One region of the Paenibacillus sp. MAH-35 genome, then DNA from elsewhere that is predicted to be linked to it. Evidence: riboswitches for the same ligand, from Rfam matches in the RefSeq annotation. Region 1 holds a riboswitch; each other region holds the start of a gene.
The links. A riboswitch is a leader RNA that binds a small molecule or an ion and turns the genes downstream of it on or off. The one in region 1 is predicted to bind cyclic di-GMP.

Region 1 (8,097 bases):
TTTCGGCTCGACCGTCCGTTACGAGAGAAACGATGACGGCTCGATCGTCCCCGTGACGGCCAAGCTGAACATTCCTGCCGAACAGCTGGAATATAAGCGCGCTTGCCAAGCGGGCGTGATGGCGTTCCAGAGCTGGTACAGCGTCTGGCAACAAGCAAAGCCCGGCTTGACAGCCGCTGCCGGCAATCCGCTCGAGTGGAGCCTGCCGCTGCACCGCGTGCTGGATATGCCGACACCGGAGGAAGCGTCCAGACTTGGCGATCTGGTCCATCAGGATAACTTCGGCGGGGTGCAGACGATCCGGCTATGCGAGCCGCTATCGGTCGAATGGGAGACGCGAGGCGGGGATTACCTGATCGATCTGAGCAGCTTCGGACCGGATACGACCAACGTATTTTGGCCTCAAGGCCTCGTAACGCGGAGCGAGCCGTACCGGCTGTACGTATCGTTTTTGCGGTTGCGGGACGCCTATGGCAGCGCCGTTATCGCATTTAACACGATGAACAAGCTGCGACGGGAAGGGATTCAGAGCGTGATGCTGCTGGGCAAAGGCGAGTTCGCCGAACGACTGCTTCACGAGGCGCTGCTTCAAGGAATCCGGATAGAACGGGTTCTTGATTCCGAACCGGCCGTACAGACGAGAGCGGATGGCACCACAATCGATACGCTGCCTCCGGCTTGGGAAGAAACGATTCGTACGGATCACACCGGGTATACCTACGTAATCGGAACGCTGGTCCGTGTACAAAGCTGCAGGCGGATGCTGACAGACGGTTATTCTCGGCTTAATCCGGCTGTCAGGCCACAAGTGATCGAACCGTTTGTCTAGCTTTCGTTGATTGACCCGATTGTGCGCAAAAAAGCGGAGACAGCCGTCACCTTTTCAGGAACAGCTTGATCTCCGCCTTAACTTTCGATCCCGCCTATATTCTCTATCTTTTGCCGATAGCCGCGTATCTCGAGCGGAACGGCTTACCGTCCCACAAGACGGTCGTACCGGTACGCCGGCTTTGAACCTCCGGTTCCTCAAGGAGCAGGAAAAAGTTTTTCGTTGGCAGCTCGCCCAGTCCGTGTTTGGCCGACAGTTGGTTTAAGTAGGGCTTCATATCCTCAAGCTGACCGGACAAGTTGCCGCCATCCTGCGAGAAAGCGTACAACACGCCGGCGATCGGCACCCGCTTGACACGATGCTTCTCGGAGACGCGCAGGAAAAAATCCCAGTCCCAGTAATGATACACTTGCTCGTCGAACGAACCGACAGACTCATGCACTATTTTGCGGTACAGACTGCCTGACGGGACGAAGGTGGAGAACAAACGCATAGCGGCCAAATCGTGTTCGTACGCAAATTCCATACGATGCGCAGGAACCCGCGCACCGTCCTGCCATACCAAATTGACGATCTCGGCATCGGAGAACACCATATCGGCGCCCACTATATGCTTCATCATCGTCTCGATATGGGAAGGGACAAGAAGGTCGTCGTCATCGCAAGGCATGATATACTCCCCATCCGCGTATTGGAGCCCGATATTGCGTGCCCGCACATGCTTCCGGTTCGTCTCCAGGTTTACGATCCGAATGTCCAGCTCCGGATACAAGCTGCAAACCGGCTCGACCGGGACGCCGTTGTCGTTCACGACGACTACCTGCAGCCGTTTATAGGTTTGGCGGCTGACCGCCTCCAGCAGTTCCCCTAGCTCGCCAAGCCGGTTATAAGTCGGCGTTAATACGGATACAAGTGGCAGCATCGCAGATCCCCCGTTCCTTTTCTTATCTTCCGAGCAGAATGCTGCTATTATACCATAGCCAGACCGGAGACGGGACGGAACGAACGGTTCTAGATAGGCAGAGTCCCGGCTAGCCTACGATTTCTTTAATTTTCAGCGCGCTTGTTTTGCTCAGATCGATAAATTCGGTATCCAGCGATACGAGCGGACTGGTCGGATAATTGGCGTTGATCAGCACGATCTTCCCCCGCCGTTCATCGGTTAAAATGATCTCGCTTCCGACCTGGGCGGACATCAGCCGATTCAGGAACGTCATGCCGATCTTCGAATCGAACCGGTTCTGTAATATATCCGCATGCAGCTTCTGAATAACCTCATAAAAAGGAAGTGCAGGGCACCCCGGGCGATCGGTCGTCATCGTTAAGTATACGTCCGCTAAAGCGACGATTTTGCTGAACAGGTGGATATCCGCGCTTTTGAGCTTGGACGGGTAACCGCTGCCGTCCTCACGCTCATGATGCTGCAAGGCGACAAGCGCCACGCGGGGATCGAGTTCCGACTCTTTGAGCAGCTCGTATCCGATGACGGTATGCTGTTTCATAATCTCGAATTCGTGCGGCGCCAGTTCCGTCGTTTTGTTCAGCAGAGCGCTGGGAAGCTTGACCGTACCGATGTCGCACAGGCTGGCGGCCATCGCCAGAGTCGACACTTCCTTCTCTTCCAGCTGCAGCCAGCGTCCCAGCATCGCGGCGATAAACGCAGTGCCGATACTATGCTTGAAGCGAAAATCGCCCTCCGCCTTCAGCTCGGCGAACAGCTTGTAGATGTTTCGGTTTTGCGTCGCTCCCATAATCGCCGGCAGTAAGTTGGACTCCATTTCGGAAACAGGAATAGTTCCGGTATGCAAAACGCATTTCTCAATTTCCTGCATTTTGGCATCCGCCCGTTTTACAAACTCGACCGTATTGTCCGCCGCTGGCCTGACCTCGGCAGCTTGCTTGGCCAACTCCGCAGCAGGCTGATCTTCCTTCCATACCAGTCTGGAATCTTCCTTCGGCTCGACGGGTACGGCGCGAATATCAAACAAATCGATTTGGAAGTTTTGCAGCTTCTCGATATGTCCTTCGGTAAGAAGCGTATCCACAGGAATGAGCATCATTCCCTTGGCGCTTATCACATTATGTAGCAGTTTTTTTCCGATCAAGTCTTCATATCGGTCGTACCGCATATCCGGATACTCCTCCTCGAAAATAGTGAAGAAATCGCTTACATTGCGGAAGCTACAGTCGCCAAATGACAGACGCATAAAAGAATCCCAACTTCAAAGAAGCCAGGACCGGTTTTATAACGTGAATTATAAAATTTCCCTATGCTTCGGCAGCCCAGCCGCCATCGGTTTACAACCGGAAGGCCTGCAGCTTTGCGTCCCTACCTTTCGATAAGTTTGCCTTTTCGACTATATTCCCCATCATAATCCATTCGGCCAAGAAAATCTATCCTTTCTTTGGCTGTTTTTGGTTATAAAGCCTCTGTTCAATAGGACCAATAGGCCATTATGCGATTAGTTTCCGCCAGTGAAGCGGATGGGGAAGCGATCGGGTAAGGGGGCCCAAATAATTAAACCTATGCAAGACTCACCTCCGACATCTTTTATTTTCCCCAGTTTTTTAAGCCGCCGGGCCCGTTTCGTATCCCAAAGCCTCGCTGAAGCGGAGTTCAAAATTATTTTCAAAAAAGGTTTACCCTTGTGATTTAAATCACATGTTATTCGCAAAACATGTGGTACATTAAAGACGTGGAAAGGAAAACCAAAGAAAGCGAAAAAACAAGCAGGTGATACCCACAAAGCAAACAGCAAGCCTATCACCGGCGAGAAGAGCGCACAAGAAAGGAAGATGCGTCATGCGGCACTTGAAACCGGCCATGCTTCGATCCCGATCCAGCCGACAGCGAAAACCGACCGATAAGTGAATCTTCTCGGAACTAGAAAGGTTCACGCCAACGGTGCAAGAGTATAACAGCAATTCATTCAACATCAACATCGATCCAAAACCTTTTTTACACCCTAGATTGTGAAAAAGTTCACATTATAATCCCATGAGGAGCTGATTACCATGTTGTTCAAATTTTGGAGAGAAAATCGTTACGCCGCTGCCATGCTGCTTATCATCCGGTTGTACCTTGGCTGGGATTGGATGACAGCCGGCTGGGGGAAATTGACCGGAGGGTTCGACGCCGGAGGGTTCCTGAAAAACGCCATTGCCAAGCCGGTAGTCGATAAAGCGACAGGCGGCGCGATGTACCCGACCTTCACCGCGTTCCTTGACAACTTTGCGATGCCGAACGTGAAACTGATCAACTTCCTGATCCCGCTCGGTGAGTTCCTGGTCGGACTCGGCCTTATCGTAGGGGCCCTGACGACAGCCGCCGCCTTCTTCGGACTGATGATGAACTTCATGTTCCTCTTCGCCGGAACGGTAAGCACCAACCCTTGGATGGTTCTGATCGGTACGATCGTCCTGGTCGGCGGAACGAACGCCGGCAAATACGGAGTCGACTACTACCTGATGCCGCTACTTCACAAAGCCGCTGCTCACTTCAAAAAAGACAAAAAAACGAAAGGCGGAACGCTCGGCGGCACTCACACACCACTGAACGCGTAACCTGAACGGTAAGCCAAAAATCGCCCCCGCTGCCATCACAGCGGGGGCGATCTTTGATGTTCCGGTTTCCCGGGTAACGGCGAGCCGGTTATTTTAACACAAACTCCGTGCGGCTATACCCTTCCCTCGTCTTGCGCACTTCGAGTACGGCGGGGAACGCGTCCTTCAGCTCCTGCACGTGAGAGATCACGCCGATCGTCCGGCCCGCCTTTTGCAGGTCGACCAGTGTGGCGACCGCTTTGCCGAGCGATTCCTCGTCCAGCGAGCCGAAGCCTTCGTCGATAAACATCATTTCGATCGTGACACCGCCCTGATGAGACTGGATGACATCGGTCATCCCCAGCGCCAGACATAGGGAAGCGTTAAACTTCTCGCCGCCGGACAACGTTTTGACATCGCGGTTTTGCCCCGTATAAGCATCGTAAACGTCGAGTCCAAGGCCGCTTTGCTTGCCGCCCTTCTCCAAGCGGTCGCTGCGCTGCAGCATAAACTGTCCGTTGGACAAGTTCGATAGCCGGGCATTTGCCGCCTGCAAGATCTGCTCCAAATATTCGATCAGTATGTATCGCTCAAACGATATCTTAAGCGGGTTGTCGCCTTTGATCATCTGGTACAGGTCCATCACCTGCTCGAGACGCTCTTCGAGCTCGCGGGCTTTGCCTTGCGCCGCCTCGATCGACCGTCTCAGCCGCTCGGCCTCCTGGCGGTACCGCTCGGCCGTCTGAATCTCGGCCAGCACCTGCTCCAGCTCGCGCTTCTGCTCCGCCAGCGCTGCGCTCATCGCGCCGGTGTCGGCCGGTTCGCGCCCGGCAAGCTCCCGCTCCAGCTCGGCGATCTGATCCGCCAGCGCCGCGACCGATTGGCGGAATGCCTCGATCCGTTCGCGCAGCGCCAGGCGCTCCGCCTCCGCCAGCCTCGCCTCCACATATTCGGCCGGCGAAGCGAAGCCGCTCTCCGCCAGCTCCAGCCGGAACCGCTCCCCGGCCTGCCGCAGGTTGCTCTCCGCTTCTTCCAGCTGCGCGGCCATCTGGACTTCGCCCGCCTTCTCGGCGGCGAGCTTCGTCTGCGCCGCTTGCAGCCGCTGCTGCGCTTCCTTCCAGGCTGCTTCGAGCTTGGCGACGAACGCGCTTTGCGCTTTCATCCGCCGCTCCAGCAGATCCGGCGACCGCAGCTCCTCCGGAATGCGCTCCAGCTCTTTCGCGAGCAGCGACTGCTTCGAGCCGCTCTCCACCGCAAGCTGCTGCTGGCGCTGCTGAAGATCGTCCTTGCCCTTTTGCTGCTCATCCAGCTTCCGGTCCAGCAGGGCTTCTTCCTGCCGCAGCGCCGGCAGCGAAGCGGCAAGCTGCTTCAGCTTGTCCGTCTCCGCACGAAGCTTTTTGCCCTCGGCTTCCAGCCGTGCATATTGCTCTGCCAGGGCTGCCGGCTCGATGCCGTGCTCGGACGCCTCCTTCGCCCCGGCGTCCCAGCCGGTCCGCGCCGCCGCCGCTTGCGCCTTCGCCGCGCTGAACTCCTGCTCCGCATGGCGCAGCGACTCTTTCGCCTGCTGCAGCGCTTCGCGCGACGGAATCACCTCCCCGGCGGCCGCTTTGCTCGGATGATCGGCGCTTCCGCATACCGGGCAAGGCTTGCCGTCGTGCAAATGCGCCGCCAGCAAGCTCGCCTGCCCTTCGATCCAGAGCGTCTCGAGCCGGTCGTGCTCCGCCCGCATCCGCCGAAGCTCGCGCTCCTGCTCGGCTTCGAGCCGGCCGAGCTCGCCGAGCCGCTTCTCGAGCTCGCTCAGCTCCTTCAGCAGCCGCGCCTGCTGCCGCATGCGATCGAGCGCCTCGAGCCGCTCCGGCAGCGCCGCCGTCTCGGCTTCGGCCGCGTGGCGCCGCTCGGCGCACGCCCGCTTCGCTTCGCGGACGCCGGCCAGCGCCTCCTCGGCCGCCGCCAGCTTCGCGCGGCCGGCCCGCTCCTCGCCGGCGAGCCGCTCCGCTTCGCGCCGCAGCGCGTCGAGCTGGCGCACCGCCGGCGTTAGGTCCGCGAGCCGCTGCAGCTCGCGCTCCGCGTCCTTGCGCTCCGGCTCGCGCGCCTCCTCGCCGCGGTAGCGCGCCTCCGCTTCCGCGAGCGCGCTTGCCGCCGCGGCCGCGTCCTGCTGCTTCGCGGCGAGCTGGCGGCGCTTCGCCTCGGCGTCCCGCACCGCCTTCGCCGCCTGCTCCGCGTACGGCTCGAGCCGCGCCGCCCGCTCGGCGAGCGCAAGCCGCCGCTCGCGCTCAGCCACATCCTCGCGCTGACGCTCCAGCTCCTCGCGCCTTGCGCGCTTCTGCCCGAGCTCGGCGAACCGGCCGTTCAGCAGCAGCGCCTCGCGGAGCTCGTCCTCCCGCTTCTCGAGGCGGGCCGTCAATTCGCCTTTGCGCTCGGCGCCTGTGCGGGCAAGGCCGTCATAATACGCGGCTTCCTCCGCCAGACCGTCCATCACCTGCGACGCGTTGCAGGTCGGCTGGCCGAACGTCGCGGCAAGCCCGCTGCCCTCGCGAAGCGGCATCGTCTCCTGCGTCTGCTTCAAGTACACGTCGGCCTTCGACGCCGCTTCTTTATAAGCGTCCTTCAGCTCCCGGTGCTTCTGCTGGAACCGCTCCTCCAGTCTCTGGTACAGACCGGTCCGGAAAATGCGCCGGAGTATATCCTCCTTGTTGTCGGTATCGGAAGTGAGCAGCTTGCGGAATTCTCCTTGCGGCAGCATGACGATCTGACTGAATTGCTCCCTCGTCAGCCCCAGGATCGTCTCCAGCCTCGCATTCACTTCCCCGACGGTGAACCGGTCGACGCACGGCGTTTCTTGGCCCTCTGTCGTTTCGTACAGCTCCGCTTTGCCGCCCGTTTCGCTTTTGTTCGCCCCTTTCCGGTGAGGCAATTGTCTAAAGATCCGGTACGTCCGCGCGCCCGCGGCAAACTCGAAATCAACGGCGGTATGCGTTTCATCGTCGGCAAAATGGCTGCGCAGCATCCGCGGCTCCGCGCGGTCCTCTCCGCTCGCATAACCGTACAGCGCAAAACAGATCGCATCGAAAATCGACGTTTTCCCGGCGCCGGTATTACCGGATATAACGAACAACCGCCGATCCTCCAGCCTATGGAAATCGACCGTCTCTGAATCGCGGTACGGACCGAACGCCTGCATCGTCAGCTTGATCGGTCTCATACGGCGTCCCCTTCCTCTTTGAACACTTCTCCATATGTATCGGCAAACAGCAGCCGCTTCTCCTCTTCGAGCGGCTTGCCTTTCACTTCCTCGTAAAAGGCCGCAAACAGCGCGACCGGATCGGCTTCCCGCCGCCGCTCCGGCGTATTGCCCGTCCCTTCGGCCGTTTCAGCCGCATCCCTGACTCTGACTCCCTCGGGCCTTCGCTCGACGTGCAGCGCATTCGGATAAACCGCCCGTACTTTCTCCATCGGAAACAAAACCGGGTTGTCGTTCGTCAGTGTTACAAATACGTAATCGTCGCAGACGGAATGAGTCTCGATGTCCTGAATCGTTCCCGTTATCCGACGCATATCCCTAAGCGGGACCAGCTCGCGCCGGTCGATCGCCGCCGTGCCTTGCGCGTCCAGCTCGACTACGTAAAAGCATTTGCGGTGCGACTCCTCGGAGATCGAATATTTCAAGGGCGATCCTGCGTACCGGATATTGTCCTGCAGCACGTAGTGCGCCTGATGCAAATGGC
Region 2 (8,097 bases), on a different contig from region 1:
GCCGTTTTTCTTCCTGCTGCGGGGGATGCCCGACCGCCCCTCCGGCTCCCGGTATACGCCTTGGCTCAGCGTGTGCAGCCAGTCCATCATGTGCAGCATCGGCGTTCCGAATCTGCGGCCGTACCAGATCGACAAGGCAAGCAATAAGACCAGCACCGCCGTCACGAACACGAATACCCCGCCCAGCAAAATCGTCGTATGCGGAGTCTGATCTCCTGCGGGAGATTGCCCCGAATCCCCGTCGCCCGGCAGCCCGAGCGGCACCGTTACGATCCAGGTCCGCCCGCTCGCTTCGTCGTAGCGGGAAGCCGTCTCCAGGCCATACCGGTTCGGGTAACCGCTGCGCAAGACCAGCTCCTCGACCGTATACCGGTCCGGAATGCCCTCTCTTTTGTTCAGCGAAGCGAGCTCGCCGCCTTCCCCGTTCACGAGCTGCACCGACGCCCGGTTGCGCACAAGCTCCTGCAGCAGCGGCTCGGCCAGTTTTAACCGGCCTTCCTCATAGACCGCTTCCGTGTGGAGCCGCTCCAGAAGGCGTTCCCCGGTTCGCTTCACCCCGTACAGAAGCGTGTACGTCCGCCCCTCTTTTTTCTCGATCCATACATACAGCGAATAGCGGAACGGCTTGTTTTTCATCCAGTAGTCGGTCAGTTCTCCGGGATCGTAATGCGAAGGCACATCGTCCGGCGTATAAAAGGAAGAGGTAACCGTCCCCCGCTCGTCCAGCGTCTGGAGCCATCCTCCGCTTCGGCGGACCGCGTCGAGCAGCTTCGGATCGTACTCCTCCCGTCCATCGCGAAGCTGTACCGAATCCACGAGAAGCGGCAATCCGGCTTCCGCAAAATTCCCTTTCAGATCCTCCTTCATCATCCGGTCCGCCACCGCGAGCCATACTCCGAACAACAGCAGGATCGCGATCATGCCCGCCGCAACAAGCCTCAGCACAAAATGCCAAATCAGCTTCGAGCGCACTTGCCTGCTGTTCCTGACCACCGGCAGCGTTCCCGCCCTCGTCTCCTTCCTGCCGCCGCTCACAGGCCGCCTTCCTCCCGCCGCACCAGCTTGTAGCCGAGTCCCCGCACCGTCAGCAGCAGCTCGGGCTCCGACGGATTACGCTCGATGCGCTCGCGAATCCGGTGTATATGCACCATCACCGTATTGTCGTCACCGAGACATTCGTCGCCCCATACGTGCTCGTACAGCTGAGACTTCGTGAAGATCCGGTTCGGATGACGGCACAGAAACAGCAGCAGCTGAAACACTTGCGCCGGGCAAACGACCGGTTCGCCGCACACTCGCAGTTCGCCTGCATCCGCATCCAGCTGGAATCGGCCGTAATCGTACACGTTCCGCTCCGCCGCCGTCCGGGCAGCCTGAGCCGTCCCTGGTTTCAAATACCGCTTCAGTTGCGCCTTGATCCGGGCCACCACTTCGAGCGGATTAAACGGTTTCGTAATATAATCGTCGCCGCCTACGGCAAATCCGGTCAGTTTGTCCAGGTCCGTCGTTCTCGCCGTCAGAAAAAGCACCGGCGCGTCGGTCGTGCGGCGGATAAAAGGGCATATATCGAACCCGCTGCGCCCGGGCAGCATCACGTCCAGCACGACCAGATCGAACACCGCCGCTTCGCAGGCGGCGATCGCTTCTTCACCCGAAGCGGCCGTCTCGATCCACTTAAAGCCTTCCTTCTCCAGCACGGTTTTCATCATCCGCAAAATAGCCGGTTCATCGTCGACCAGCAGCAGGTTAGCCTCCAGCAACTCCATCGGTAGTTCACTCCTCTTGCCGACTTTACCTCTGCATTGTATCATAACCGGCTGGCGCATTCGCTTACCGGAACCTTAACGGAGCCTTAACCGCGGCTGAATCGGCCGGGTTGCAGTTTGCGGATTGCGGATTGCAATCAGGTTCAGAAATTACGGCCGGGCTTCCCCGCTCCCGATCTTGCGGCCGACCGTTTCCGCGTATAACGGCTCTGTCAGCAGCTTCAGCTCGAAGGCGTTCAGACTGGCCGACAACTTCATCATCTCGACGGCGTTCAGACCGTTGAAAAATAAAGCCAGCTCGGTCCGGGTGCCGTCCTTCGCGGTCGCATAGATCGCATCCGTCAGCACGTACGCCGTCGACCCGCCCTTGCGGCCGGCATGCCGGAACAGCTCCCGGTTCGCCGGGTTTTCCATCAGCCCCTCCATCACCGGGTCCAGGTACCGGTGCACCTCCGCAGTGAAATGGTCGCGGCCGTTCAGCTTAGCCATAACCGAGGCATACTCCTGTGTGGTCGATCCGGTCAGACGGTCGGAATAGAACCGGTCGAACTCCGGATCGTACCAGCTCCGCAGGTTCGCCTCCCGCTTGTAGGAACCGTCCGCATCCGCCTTCAGCTTGCCGCTTGTCTGGACGGCCATCGCCCGGAACACATCGGCAGGCATGGCGAACAGCTCCTCCTTGGCTTTCGCCTTCGCCTCATTCCCGTCGAGCCCGGAATACCCCTTCATCAGTTCGTACGGGATAAGCAGCGCCCCGTTAAGCGGGAACAACGGCTCGTGATGCCGGAGTCCGAGCTCGGCGATAGTCCCGTGAATCCGCTCCAGACCAAGCTTATCCTGCAAATAGTCGGTATTGGCGTTTGAGCTGTACCGGATCATGCCTTTCGCCACCTCTTCCAGCGTCACGGCGTCGCCTTCGGCCTTCGAGCTTTCCTCGATATACGCCAGCCAGGCCGGATGAGCCCCTCCGTCCAGATTCGGCAAATAGTAACGGTCCAGCACAGACAGCGGCACCCGCTCTTCCGGATGAATCGTGCCGGCCGCGGCCTGCTTCGCATACTCGATCGCAATCATCGTTTTCACGGCGCTCGCCAGCGGCATGACCCGGTCCGAATTCGACTGCGCAATCGTTTGACCGTCCCTCCGAAGCGTAATGGCCGCCTTCTCCGGATTGTTCGTTACGAATTTCCATACATAGTCGGCATTCGCTTTTTTCGCCCAATACGCCGTCCCCCCGATCCAAATAACCGCACCTGCAAGCAACGTCCCGACGCCAATTCCGATCCACATCCAAAGTTTCAAGATAAGTCTCCTCCCGGTCATTGATTACCTGATACAAGTCAAACTTACGTGTCTGCCATCAACGGGTTCGGCGGCCATCCAGCCGTTCTCCAGCCGCGCCTCCGACTTTGTACTAGTCGTATTGTACCGGACGAAGCTTACCTGACTTCAAACCGTACCTTAACGGCACCTTAATTCATTGAATTTCGCGGCGAAACCCGAACGCGCTCCGCTTCCTAGACAGGAGGCGGGCAGGTTCGGGCTTCGGATTGTGCGCAGAACGGAGCTGCTTGTATTCAGTTTTTGCGGTGCGAGGTCAACTCGTAAAACAAATCTCCCTGTTCCGCCACTTCATCCAGCCTCACCGCCGGAGGATTGCGCAACAGATGATCCGGCAAGCTCAGAAATTGCCGCACCAGCTCTTCATCGAACTGGATGCCGCTTTGCTCGAGAAGTTCTACCTTGGCCTGTTCGACCGTTTTTCCTTTTTTGTAAGGCCTGTCCGAGGTCATGGCGTCGAACGCGTCCACGATCGAGCACATGCGGGCCAACCGGGGAATCCGGCTGCTGCCGAGCCCCGTCGGATAACCGGACCCGTCCCACCGCTCATGATGATACTTGACGATATCCAGCAGCCGGGCATCTTTCATCCCTTCCTGCATCAGCAGTTCGCTGCCCGATTCGGGATGCGTCCGCATCCGGTCCCATTCGCCCTGGTCAAGCTTGCACGTTTTTTGCAAAATGGCTGTTTCGATTTTAATTTTCCCTACATCATGCACACAGCATCCCACAATAAAAACTTGCCGGTCCTCCGGTCCGGCCAACGGATAATGCGTGACCCAGCACTGGGCGAGCGCCCCGACCCGGCCTACATGTTCGAACGTCTCCCTGTCTTTATCCGACAATCGCTGCAAAAGACGGTTGATCGCGTACAGCATTACTTCTCCCCCTTCATCGGCAATAAGCTGAAATCGTGTGTCGGCCTGATAATCGCGGGGTTCCGATCAACAAAAAAACCCTCAGGTTAGAGGGGTCCCGTCTCATAGTTCGGCGACCTGGCTGGCATGACGTAATACGGTTGCATCCCATATTCGCAACCGGCGGTTCTCGGCGCGAATATGGGACAAATTACATGGTAGCCCCAATGGTTTTGCGGCCTTATCTTTCGATAAGTGTGCCTTTGGATTCGATTATGAACAAGTATTTAGTTCCATCATCCTATTGTTTTTATTGAATATGTGCAATTAGTTTGATTGTAACCGATTTGTATATTTTTGTCATGCAAAATCAAAAAAAATGTCGATATTCCTCACATGCTCTCGATTTGTAATGTATAATCACGAATTAAGTGCGTTTTTCGCAACGATCAGGCTCGCCTTTTGTCGAATAAAGGGTCACCATCCAAACGAATCACAACCAAATCAAATAAGGCTATTCCAATAGTGTTGCATCACAGATCACAGGAAAACGTCCCCGTTTTCAAACGAAAGGACCTCAACTTCCACGGTCACGTGGAGGCTGAAGTCCTTTATCCCGAGGCACATCGGTTCGAACGGCGCACAATATTCTCAAAAGTGAATGTGCAGACAGCCCCGTTTCGTGTCCGCCCCATATGCGGTCCGGTTAGGCGTCAGGCTTTCCCGGCTCTCTCGAGCAGGTCGCGTACGACGACACTGACCATGATCAGGCCGGCTACAGGCGGTACAAACGAGTTGCTGGCCGGCGGCTGCTGCGCTTTGCGGATATCCGGAGCGTTCTCCGGCACGATCCGCTGCGTAACGTCACCGCGCGGCTTAATCGGCTCCTCGGTCGAGAAGACGACCTTGACGCCTTTTTTGATCCCGTCCTTGCGCAGCTTCTGGCGGATGACGCGGGCGAGCGGGTCAACCGACGTCTGCGAGATGTCCGCCACGCGGAACTGCGTGGGGTCCATCTTGTTCGCCGCCCCCATGCTGGAGATGATCGGTATTTTGCGTTTCAGGCATTCTTTGATGAGATGGATCTTGTATGTCACCGTATCGGAGGCGTCCAGCACGTAGTCGAGCGGATAGTCGAAAAACTTCTCGTACGTCTCCTCGGTGTAAAACATCCGCAGCGCGATCGCATCGCAATCCGGATTGATCAGCTTGACCCGGTCGCGCATCAGCTCGGCCTTCGGTTGCCCGACGGTAGTCGTCAGCGCATGAATCTGGCGGTTAATATTCGTAATATCGACGACATCCTTGTCCACCATGATCACGCGTCCGACGCCGGTACGAACAAGCGCTTCCGCCGCAATCGAGCCGACTCCGCCGATGCCGAGCACGGCAACCGTACTGCCCTTCAACACGTCCAGTCCTTCGGGGCCGATCGCCAGTTCCGTTCGCGAAAATTGATGCAGCATATTCAATCCCCTTCGCTAGATCCGGGCGCTCCGCCGCCGGAGGAAATGCTCCGGAAGCGGGCCCGTCGTATGCTATTATCGACTGTTGTGAAATAACGAGCCTGCTACGTGACAGGGTTATCTTCCCGGTTATGGAAAACGATTCACCCCAGGAGAGCGCTAATATCGCAGCAGTTATTAAGCTTTGGCAGCTACTTCCTTTACGGCGAGCTTGATCGACAAGTCTTCAAGCTGCTTCGAATCGACTTCGGACGGCGCGTTCATCAGCAGGTCGGTTGCGCTCGCCGTTTTCGGGAAAGCGATCGTTTCGCGCAGATTCGTGCGGCCCGCCAGCAGCATGATCAGACGGTCGAAGCCAAACGCGATGCCGCCGTGCGGAGGCGTGCCGTATTCGAACGCGTCCAGCAGGAAGCCGAATTTCTCGTGGGCTTCCTCACGGGAGAAGCCGAGCGCCTGGAACATTTTCTCCTGCACGTCGCGTTTGAAAATACGCATCGAGCCGCCGCCCACTTCGTAGCCGTTCAGCACGAGGTCGTACGCTTGAGCGCGGATTTGACCCGGATCGGTATCGAAATACGCCAGATCCTCTTCAACGGGGCGCGTGAACGGATGGTGCTCCGCCACATAACGCTTCGCCTCTTCGTCGTAGCCAAGCAGCGGGAAGTCGACGACCCACGCGAATTTAAATACGCTGTCGTCGATCAGGCCGAGATCGCGGCCGATTTTCAGACGCAGGTTGCCGAGCACGTCGGCGACGACTTTTTTCGTATCGGCCGAGAACAGCAGCAGGTCGCCTTCTTCGGCGCCCAGACGTTCTTTAAGCGCCGCGATTTCTTCCTCGCTGAAAAACTTGACGATCGGCCCTTTCCATTCGCCGTCTTTCACTTGAATCCACGCCAGACCCTTGGCCCCGTAACGAGCGGCAAACGGCAGCAGGTCGTCGATTTCTTTCCGGCTCCACGTTCCGCAGCCTTTGGCGTTCAGCGCTTTGACTTGACCGCCCTTTTTCGTTACGTTCGCGAATACTTGAACGCCCGAGTTGGCTACCAGATCGGACACGTCCACCAGTTCGAGGCCGAAGCGCAGGTCCGGCTTGTCGGAGCCGTATTTGCCCATCGCGTCGGCATAGGTCAGCCGTTGGAACGGGCGCTGGATGTCCACGCCGATCGTTTCTTTGAATACGCGAACGGCCAGTTCCTCCATCATGTCGAGCAGCTGGTCGCGGGACAGGAACGAAGTCTCGATGTCCACCTGGGTGAACTCCGGCTGGCGGTCCGCACGAAGATCCTCGTCGCGGAAGCAGCGTGCGATCTGGTAATAACGCTCCAGCCCGCTAACCATGAGCAGCTGCTTGTAAATTTGCGGAGATTGCGGCAGCGCGAAAAATTCGCCCGGATGAACGCGGCTTGGCACGAGATAGTCGCGGGCGCCTTCCGGCGTGCTTTTCGTCAGGATCGGCGTCTCCACTTCGAGAAAGCCGTTCTCGTCCAGGAAATCGCGGAATACTTTAGCCGCTTTGGAGCGCAGCATCAGCGTCTTTTGCATTTCCGGACGCCGAAGGTCCAGGTAACGGTATTTCAGACGGAGCTGCTCGTCGATCTCCACACCGTCCTCAATAAAGAACGGAGGCGTTTTGGCTGCATTTAAAATCTCGATTTCATGAACCTGAACTTCGATGTCCCCTGTCGCCAGGTTCGGGTTCACGGTCGCTTCGTCGCGTTGTACGACTTTGCCTTTTACGGCCAGCACATATTCGGTGCGCGCTTTATCAGCGATCGCCAGAGCGTCTCCCGAGAAGGTCGGGTTAAACACCACTTGCACGATACCGCTGCGGTCGCGCAAGTCGATGAACAATACGCCGCCGAGGTCGCGGCGGACCGCTACCCAGCCGTTCAGCACTACCGTATCTCCAATATTCGCTGCACTTAGATTTCCGCAATGATGGGTTTTCAACAACATAGGAATCTCATCCTCCAAAGTTCGGTTAATTTACGAAAGCTTCTGCTTCAAAGTATCGGCGAGGCTGGCAATCGGCACTTCCGCTTGCTCACCGGTCGCCATCTCCTTCAGCATGATCGTGCCCTTGGCCAGCTCGTCGTCGCCGAGGATGGCGACAAACCGGGCCGCATACCGGTCGGCCGACTTCATCTGCGCCTTCATCTTCCGGCTCGTGTAATCTTTCTCCGCCGTCAGTCCTGCCGAGCGGAGCTCGAACAACAGCTTGGCGATCTCGTCGCCGGCCGCTTCACCGAGGCCGATCAGGTAAGCGTCCAGCGGGCGTACGCCCGGCACCTCGACGCCTTGAGCTTCCAGCACAAGCAGCACCCGCTCGAGACCGAGTCCGAAACCAACGCCCGGCTGATCGATATGGCTGCCGCCGATCGTACCGACAAGGCCGTTGTACCGGCCGCCGCCGCTGATCGTATCGATCGCGCCAATGCCCGCCGCTTTATACTCAAACGCCGTATGCGTGTAATAGTCGAGCCCCCGCACCATGCGCGGATTGATGACGAACTCGATGCCCATATCGGTTAAATGCCGCTGTACCTTGTTAAAGTGAGTCTGGCATTCCTCATCGAGAAAATCGAGAATCGACGGCGCGCCGACCCCGTACTCCTGATCTTTTTTGCAGTCGAGGATACGCATCGGATTGCGCTCGTAGCGCGA
Region 3 (8,097 bases), on a different contig from region 1:
TTTCGCCCAGAGGCGGGATCTGTTCATGTTCTGCTTCGTAACAAGCGGCAATGTCCGCACGAAGATTTAAGGACGAAGATACGGGGTTTCGACCGGATTGGACGTTTCGAGATCATTTTTGGCCACCCACGTTTTCCAGCCGTACCCCCGGTCGCCGTCCAGGTTGTAATCCGGCAGCTTCTCCATCCGTTCGCCGATCAGCCGGGCGCAGAAATCGATGGCGCTGCCGAACTGTGCCGTATCCCACGTCAGCGAATCGACGTGGTGAGTAAACTGCATCCCTTCTCCGTACGGATCGTCACATTCATGGAGATGCTCCGCCAGCGGCTGGAACGGCCAGCTGCCGCTGATGAAAGCTTCGGGATATTGTCCATGGAACGGCTTCGGCGCAGGTTCGGCGTGTTCGCGTTCCCGGGCGGTAGTCGGGTAGATCAGATGATGCTCGGTCGTTCCGAACATCCCGTGACTTTCCTGCTTGCGCGGGTATTGGTAGAAGTTCGCATAAGCGCCGCCGGTCGTATGGGCGTAGGCTGTGTTGAGCAGCGCTTTGCCCCAGGGCATCTTGTCCAGATCCCGCGGCTCGGGGAACAGATAACCGCCCAGCACGAGACTGAACCGGACGTTGTCGTAGATTTCCCAGATTCCTTTCTGGATCTGGTACAACAGCCACTTGATCAGGCCGGTCGCTTCTAGATAGGGGAGTGTCAAAATATCTTTCGCATGGGTAATGATCCAGTCGATGGTATACTCCACCACATCGGCCAGCCACTTCGCAAAAGCGAAAAGCGCTTCGAGAATCGAGCCGACGCTGAATCCGCCGCCGCTCGGCCCGCTGCTGGGAGGGGACGGAAATCCGCTGGTGTAGTCGTTGATAAGCGCTGCGGTGGCGCTGCCCGGAGGAGGGACCGGTACGGGCTTCTTGGCGTCGCCGATCGTTGTCGATCGTTCGTACCATTTCATCCAGAGCCGGTAGGTCGTATCCAGATCGGCGCCGTTCATGGAGATCGGGTGTTCGATATCGGAGTAGGTGACGTCCATCGCCTTGACCAGCAAATGTTGCAGCTTCTCCGGAAGCTTGCCGTCCGGAAATTCGCAGAGCCGGTAGTAGTAACTTCCGGAGATGGCGTCCGGGATGTAGGTATCTTTAGAGGTGAGTCTTAAGCAGGAGGTAATCGCGCGGCTGTCGGGATAATGCTTTCTGGCGTAAGCGTCGATCCAGTTTTCGACCAGCTTGTGCCGGTGCCAATGCGTCCGGAACGGACCGCCTACGATCGAATTGACGAAAGGATGTCCGACGACGTCCGTCCCGATATGGCTTGCATATCCGAGGCAATACTTCATCAAATCTTTATCACCTTGGGCGAGGTTCCACATATTCGAGCAAAATTGGCCGGTTCTCCGGTAATGCAGGAAATCGAACCAATACCACTCTTTTTCCGGTGCGCCTTGCTGGATCTTCGGATAAAACGGATAAAACAGATCGACGTGGCTGGTCACAACTTTGCCCGCTGCAGTGAGAAGCGTGTTCGATGCAAGTGCGGCCGTATCCTTAATCTGACTGAACAAGCCTTGAAATAAAGCTTCGTCCAGCGCGGCCGTCGCGTCGTCGATCGCATCTTCGACGGGCTGGATCGTATGTTCGTAGAAGTCGCGCAGAGGTTCCATGGCGTCGTACACGGAAAACATAAAATTGACAAGATCGTCGAGCGGAGTGTCGTACTCCTTTAGGGAAAAAAATAAAAAATCCGGTCCGATGCTGCCGAAAGCGGCATAAGGACTGCAGGAATCGCTAAGCAGCTCGGCATAGTCGCGGTTCGTTTTGCGCATAGCTCTGCCCAATCGCTGCTGTACGATCATGTGAACGATAGATCCCGGCATGAAGGCTCATCCTCCTTGTCAGTATGAAAGACGAATGAAAGAAAAGATAACACAGGTGAGACAAGGAAGATGCTACCATAACCTTTGTCCAGTACAAGACCCAAAACGATCAGGCGCTTAAAAATAAGCTTCTTCTCCTAGTAGCTGTACGGCCTGGTAGAAATATGGCGGATTCGCTCGAATGCGGATGATGTTCCGCATCACGTTGCACTGCTGCGGTTACGCGGGATTATTCATTATTGAATGGAAACCGCAATAAAAACGAATCGTTTTGACGGCAGACCGATAACTGATACACTAAGTTTGAAACTTTCACTTATTGACGTAAAGAAACGAGGGAACTCTGTGCGGGAATTTTCCATCCGCCTTTCGGACCGGCGCAAGCCTTTGTTTTACCAAATCTACAGCTATTTCAAAAATCAAATTATCGCGGGACAGCTCCAGCCCGGATCGTTCCTGCCCTCGATCCGGACGTGTGCGTCGTCGATGAAGGTGAGCAAAAATACGGCGGAAGCCGCCTATCAGCTGCTTGCTTCGGAAGGTTATGTCACGAACATCCCCAAGAAAGGGTTTCAGGTGGCGGATCGAAACGAAACCCCGGCACACGGGCAAGCTTCGCTATCCATCGAGGACAACTCCCGCCGCCTGATGTACGATTTTCGCTACGGGAATATGGAGCTGGATTCTTTTCCTTTCAAGCAGTGGAATAAACTGCGCAACACCGTGGTGGCGGCCAACCAGTCGGAATACAGGGTCGAAGGTGATCCGGCGGGAGAATTAACGCTTCGGAACGAATTATCGAGGCTGCTGTACGAGGCGAGGGGAGTCCGCGCCCATCCGGAGCAGATTCTGATCGGCTCTACGCCGCAACAGCTCGTTTCCCTCCTATGCCAGCTGCTGCAGCCGCACCTGTACCGTATCGGAGTCGAAAATCCCGGTTATGACGGCGCACGGAATACGTTTATTAATTACGGATTTCAGGTGAGCCCGATCCCGCTCGATTCGGACGGACTCTTGATGGAGCAACTGGAAGCGAGCCGCGCCAATGTGATGTACGTAAGCCCGTCTCAGCAATTCGTTAACAAGATGGCGATGTCCGAGGCGAAGCGGCAGCAGCTCGTTCATTGGGTGAGTCGTAACGGGTATCTGATCGAAGACGATTACGAATGGGAGTATAAGTATGAAGACCGGTTTCTGCCCTCCATCCAAAGTCTGGCTCCGGACAAAGTGATCTACGTCGGCAGAATTTCCAAGACGCTGCTGCCGGCGGCGAATATCAGCTATCTGATCCTGCCGTATGAGATGCTCTCTGCCTTTTACGCGAAAGTTCCCGAATATGACCAGCCGGTTGCCAGACTGGACCAATTGACATTCGCCTCGTATGTCGGCGAAGGATACTGGTACAAGCATCTTCAGAAAATGCGGAAGACGTACGAGGCGAAGCGGAGGACGTTTTTCGATGCGGTCTCTTTGTATTTCGGCAGTTCGGCGGAGGCGGAATCCAAAGACGCCGGACTGCATGCTTTTTTCACGGTCAAGAGCGGGCGCAGCGAATCCGAGCTGATCGAACGGGCTCTCGCCAAAGGAGTGCAAGTGTACGGTACGTCACGGTACTGGACACGGCGGACAGAAGCGTATCCGACGCTGCTGCTGGGCTATGGGGCGTTAAGCGGCCCGGACATCCGCACCGGCATCCGGCTGCTTGCTGAAGCGTGGCTTGAAGCCGATATCCGGTGAGGGGGCGCTTTTTTCTCTTTTCTTATTTTTCATCACCCATTGCTCACGCTTGTCCTATTCAATATGTTCATTCTGTCCCTTCCGCCGGCCGATGGTTCTGTTTACTATGGAGCATAGATTCTTTCATAAGGTGGCTGAGGACATGAACTTTATTTTTGACTTGGACGGTACGATTTGCTTTAAAGGGCAGAAGATCTCAAGCGGAATTGCAGACTTGCTGGTCGAGCTGGAGCAAGCCGGCCATGTTGTCGGTTTTGCTTCCGCCCGTCCTTGCCGGGATATGCTTCCCGTCTTGGATGAACGGTTGAGAAACCGGCTTCTGATCGGAGCCAACGGGGCGATGACTTATTTCGGGGGCGAGCTTCAAGCCTCGGTTCCGATCCCTGCCGGACTTGCGAAGGAACTGCTGCATCTTTTACAAGAGTTCGATGCCGAATATCTAATCGACGACAGATGGAATTACGCCTGCCGCATGGCGGATTCGCATCCCTTCCTCCGCTTTGTAGACCCGGACAAGCTCGCGGCCCGCATCGAATTGGACCAGATCGAATCGTATATGAAAATCGTAGTGCTGTCCGGCTCCGATTTCGGCGAGTTATCCCGGAGATTGGAGCGGATGGACGTAACGATCCACCACCATTCGACAGAAGGAATACTCGATCTGACCTACAAGGGCGTAAACAAAATGTCGGCTCTGGAGTTGTCGGGTATTCCCGGCGGTCCGTTCGTCTGCTTCGGAAACGACATGAACGATCTGCCGCTGTTCGAGAAGGCCCATCATTCGGTGGCGATCGGGGATTACGAGCCTTTACTGCGAATCGCGAAGGAACGAATCCCGGCAGACGAGCATACGGAATGCAGCATCATCCGTAAGCTTCGCGAGCTGGGCGAACGATATGCATGACTTTCGGATCAAAACGTCTGGCTTCAACCTGTCTCCTTATGGAAGGGACAGGTTTTTTCATGCCAAAAGTCGCATTTCCGTATGGCCAGGGAGGCGGGAAATTGGGAGTTATGCTTTTTTCGCAAACAGGTCTGCCCGGGCTCGCGCGGGGAACGTTTACAAATCTTCCAAGTCGTTTTACAATATTTAACTTGTATGCAGGAGACGATCATGCTACAAATAAGGAATATAGTGCCAAACGAATTCCAGAGATTAACTGAAATGATTCAAATGTAACAACGGAGTATCCTATATAGTGGGAAAACGACAAATTTCACCATAAGAAACATCAAAAACTTCATCGAAAAATGACGATGAATGGCGTTTTCTGCCATGGAAATGTTTAAAAACACTTGAAATAATTATTATATAAGTTATTATAGTACGTAAGACTCAGTATATGGATGTTTCATAACAGAAAAAGGCACACTGTCCGAAAGGGCAGGCCGCAAAGCTACAGGGGCTACCCCTTCCGTCCCGCACGGAAGGCATGCCAGCCAGTTGCCTGTCACCAACGGCCAGTGGAGTCTATGGAGGTGACAATTACTTTGTCGCCTTTTTTTGTGTGCGCAGAAAGGGGGAGATGCGATAAACCCGGCATAAGGCTCGACATTTACGGCCATTATCCACTAAGCAATATACCAATGGAGGGTAGAGTATATGACGAAAGGCTTTCGAAAAAAAATAGCTCTTATTACGCTCATATTCACCTTATGTTTCAGCAGCATCGCCGCGGCGGCGCAATCGACAGGCCGTCCGACCACGATGGGGACGAACGGCATGGTAACTACCCAGCATTATCTGGCTTCCGCAGCGGCGCTCAAAGTGCTCCAGGACGGCGGTAATGCGGTTGATGCGGCGATCGCGGCGGCGGCTGTTTTGTCGGTCGTATATCCGCACTACGTCAGCATCGGCGGAGACGCGTTCTGGATGGTTTACAATGCGGAAACGAAAGAGCTGAAAGCATTAAACGCGAGCGGCCGCTCCGGGGAAAATGTCACGATCGATTTCTACAAAAACCTCGGCTACAGCCAAATCCCAAGCCGCGGCTACTTGTCGGCCAACACCGTGCCCGGCGCCGTATCGGGCTGGGAAGAAGCATACAAATACGCCAAAACGTCGATGAAAAACAGCTTGCCGTGGGATCGACTGCTGGAGCCGGCAATCCAGTATGCAGGCAAAGGCTTCCCGGTTACACCGAACCAGGAGCTCTGGACGATTATCGATACCGATACGACGCAGCCGGAGATCAAAAATCTGCAGCGGTTCGAGACGTTCCGCAACACCTTTTTGAAGCCGAACGGCGACGTGTACAAAGCCGGAGATTTGTTCGTTCAGAAAGATTTGGCCCATACGCTCGAGCAGATTGCCAAAAAAGGAGCCGACGGGTTCTATAAAGGCGAAGTGGCCGAGAAAATTGTCGCGGACATTCAGAAGCACGGCGGCGTAATGACGAAAAAAGATTATGCCGACCACAAGGCGAACTGGGTAGACCCGATCTCGGCGAACTACCGCGGCTATACGGCTTACAATTTCCCGCCGAACACGCAGGGCATGGCATCCTTGTCGATCCTGAACATTTTGAACAACTTCGATCTGAAAAACGACGTGGAAGAAGGCAGTGCCGATTACTATCACTTGATTGTCGAAGCGACGAAGCACGCCTTTGCCGATCGGGACAAGTGGTTGACGGACCCGGAATTCGCCGATATTCCGGTGGATGAGATTTTGTCGAAAGAACGTGGAATCGAGCTTGCTTCCCGGATCGACATGACGCAAGTATCGAATAACTTGAAGCCGCTCGATCCGAAGGGCGATACGGTCTGGCTGGGGATCGTGGACAAAGACGGAAACGCTGTATCGATGATTCAGAGCCACTACTTTGACTACGGCTCGGGCGTCGTAGCCGACGGTACGGGCGTATTGCTGCAAAACCGCGGCAGCTTCTTCTCCCTGGACCCGGATCATATCAACCGTCTGGAGCCGAACAAACGGACGTTCCATACGCTGAACCCGGCGATGCTTTTCAAGCACGGCAAGCCTTATCTGGTGTACGGTACGCAAGGGGGAGAGGGACAGCCGCAAACGCAAACCTCGCTCGTGACCCGGATTATCGATTACGGATTTACGGTGCAGCAAGCGATCGAGGCGCCTAGATGGCTGTACGGCCGGACGGTCGGCGCCCAGTCGAACGACGTGAAGGTCGAAGGAAGAATTCCGAAAGAAGTGCAGGACGAGCTGATTCGGAGAGGCCACTCGATCGTTGAGCTTGAAGCTTACACGGACATTATGGGACAATCCGGCGCAATTCTGATTCATCCGGATACGAATGTGAAATTTGGCGGAGCAGACCCACGTGGGGAAGGGGCCGCACTCGGTTACTAATTGGTCGCTCCTTATCGCTTAGGTTTCGGCAGACAGGCAGCCGGATCTGAGCATAAGGAGCCTTCTTGTGACTGGACATCGGCTCGATCCCAATTAATCAACTTAGGATAGGGGTTAAATGAAGTGTTATCGAACGAACAACCGGACAACAACCGAAAAGGAATTGTTACGATCGGCAAGCGGATTACCGGCAAGCTTCAAAACAAACTGATCATCTTTTTTCTGTTAGTCGCACTCGTTCCGCTGATCGGCACCGCCATCTTCGTCTACCAAAAAGGATCTTCCGAGCTGATAACCAAACAGCGCGAAAGCTACGAGAAGCTGGTGGACAGCCGGGCGAACGGGATCAATCAATGGCTGGAAGAGCGGATGGGCAATATCAAGCTGCTCGCCACGACCTCGGAAGTGAAATCAACGGACAACGCAGCCAAATCCCGTTTTCTGCAAAGCGTTACGAAAAATACGGAGTTTGACGGAAACGGCTTCCTGAATCCGAAAGGCACCGTCGAAGCCGTCGATACGCTGGAGCCGGGAACCGATCTTTCGATGAGACCGTTTTTCCACGCGGGAATGGAAGGGAGGTCGACGTTCTCCGACGTCTTGCTCGCCAAGACGACAGGGAAACGTTCGATCATTGCGGCTACGCCGGTGATCGGCAATGCCGGCGAGAAATTGGGCGTCCTGACGGGCGTTATCAATTTCGGCGATTTTGTTACGGCTTACTTGCAGGATTTGAATCTGGACGGCGGCAAAATTTATCCGATCGTGATCGACAACCTCGGAGCGATTCAAGTCCATCCCCAGGAGGACGTAATTAGCCAGCCTTTCGAGGAAGCCAGTCTGCCTGAGAGCCTGAAAGATATTTTCCGAAAGGAGAAAACGTCATCGAACACCTACACGTATCGGGACGGCAGCCAAGAATACCTTGTAGTTGCTGCGCCGATCCCTTCGACCAATTACGGCTTGTACCTTCATGTTCCGGTCAATTCGATTACGGCGGCGGTCAGCTCTATCCAAACGAGTGTAGTCGTCATTATTCTGCTGGTCAGTGCGATCGTAATCGGTTTCGCTTATATGATCGCACGCCAGATTACGCGGCCGATAAAAGCAGTTGCAGACATTATGACCCGGGTCTCCGACGGGGATTTAAGAGT

Region 2: linked by a shared signal. The riboswitch ahead of AC3Y2E_RS04915 (HD-GYP domain-containing protein) and the one ahead of AC3Y2E_RS01880 (HD-GYP domain-containing protein) in region 1 are both predicted to bind cyclic di-GMP.
Region 3: linked by a shared signal. The riboswitch ahead of ggt (gamma-glutamyltransferase) and the one ahead of AC3Y2E_RS01880 (HD-GYP domain-containing protein) in region 1 are both predicted to bind cyclic di-GMP.

The regions. Positions count from the first base shown of each region.
Region 1 is NZ_JBYUPU010000002.1:7,888-15,984, forward strand. It holds gene AC3Y2E_RS01870 (HAD family hydrolase) at 1-829, shown strand, start outside; gene AC3Y2E_RS01875 (glycosyltransferase family 2 protein) at 933-1,751, opposite strand; gene AC3Y2E_RS01880 (HD-GYP domain-containing protein) at 1,861-2,958, opposite strand; cyclic di-GMP riboswitch class I at 3,104-3,189, opposite strand; gene AC3Y2E_RS01885 (DoxX family membrane protein) at 3,845-4,393, shown strand; gene AC3Y2E_RS01890 (AAA family ATPase) at 4,482-7,574, opposite strand; gene AC3Y2E_RS01895 (exonuclease SbcCD subunit D) at 7,571-8,097, opposite strand, start outside.
Region 2 is NZ_JBYUPU010000003.1:341,896-349,992, forward strand. It holds gene AC3Y2E_RS04900 (sensor histidine kinase) at 1-1,035, opposite strand, end outside; gene AC3Y2E_RS04905 (response regulator transcription factor) at 1,032-1,766, opposite strand; gene AC3Y2E_RS04910 (serine hydrolase) at 1,917-3,068, opposite strand; gene AC3Y2E_RS04915 (HD-GYP domain-containing protein) at 3,344-3,985, opposite strand; cyclic di-GMP riboswitch class I at 4,094-4,236, opposite strand; gene AC3Y2E_RS04920 (tRNA threonylcarbamoyladenosine dehydratase) at 4,678-5,430, opposite strand; gene aspS (aspartate--tRNA ligase) at 5,608-7,389, opposite strand; gene hisS (histidine--tRNA ligase) at 7,420-8,097, opposite strand, start outside.
Region 3 is NZ_JBYUPU010000007.1:203,997-212,093, reverse strand. It holds gene AC3Y2E_RS10330 (hypothetical protein) at 67-1,878, opposite strand; gene pdxR (MocR-like pyridoxine biosynthesis transcription factor PdxR) at 2,224-3,615, shown strand; gene AC3Y2E_RS10320 (HAD-IIB family hydrolase) at 3,758-4,519, shown strand; cyclic di-GMP riboswitch class I at 4,972-5,067, shown strand; gene ggt (gamma-glutamyltransferase) at 5,324-6,943, shown strand; gene AC3Y2E_RS10310 (methyl-accepting chemotaxis protein) at 7,067-8,097, shown strand, end outside.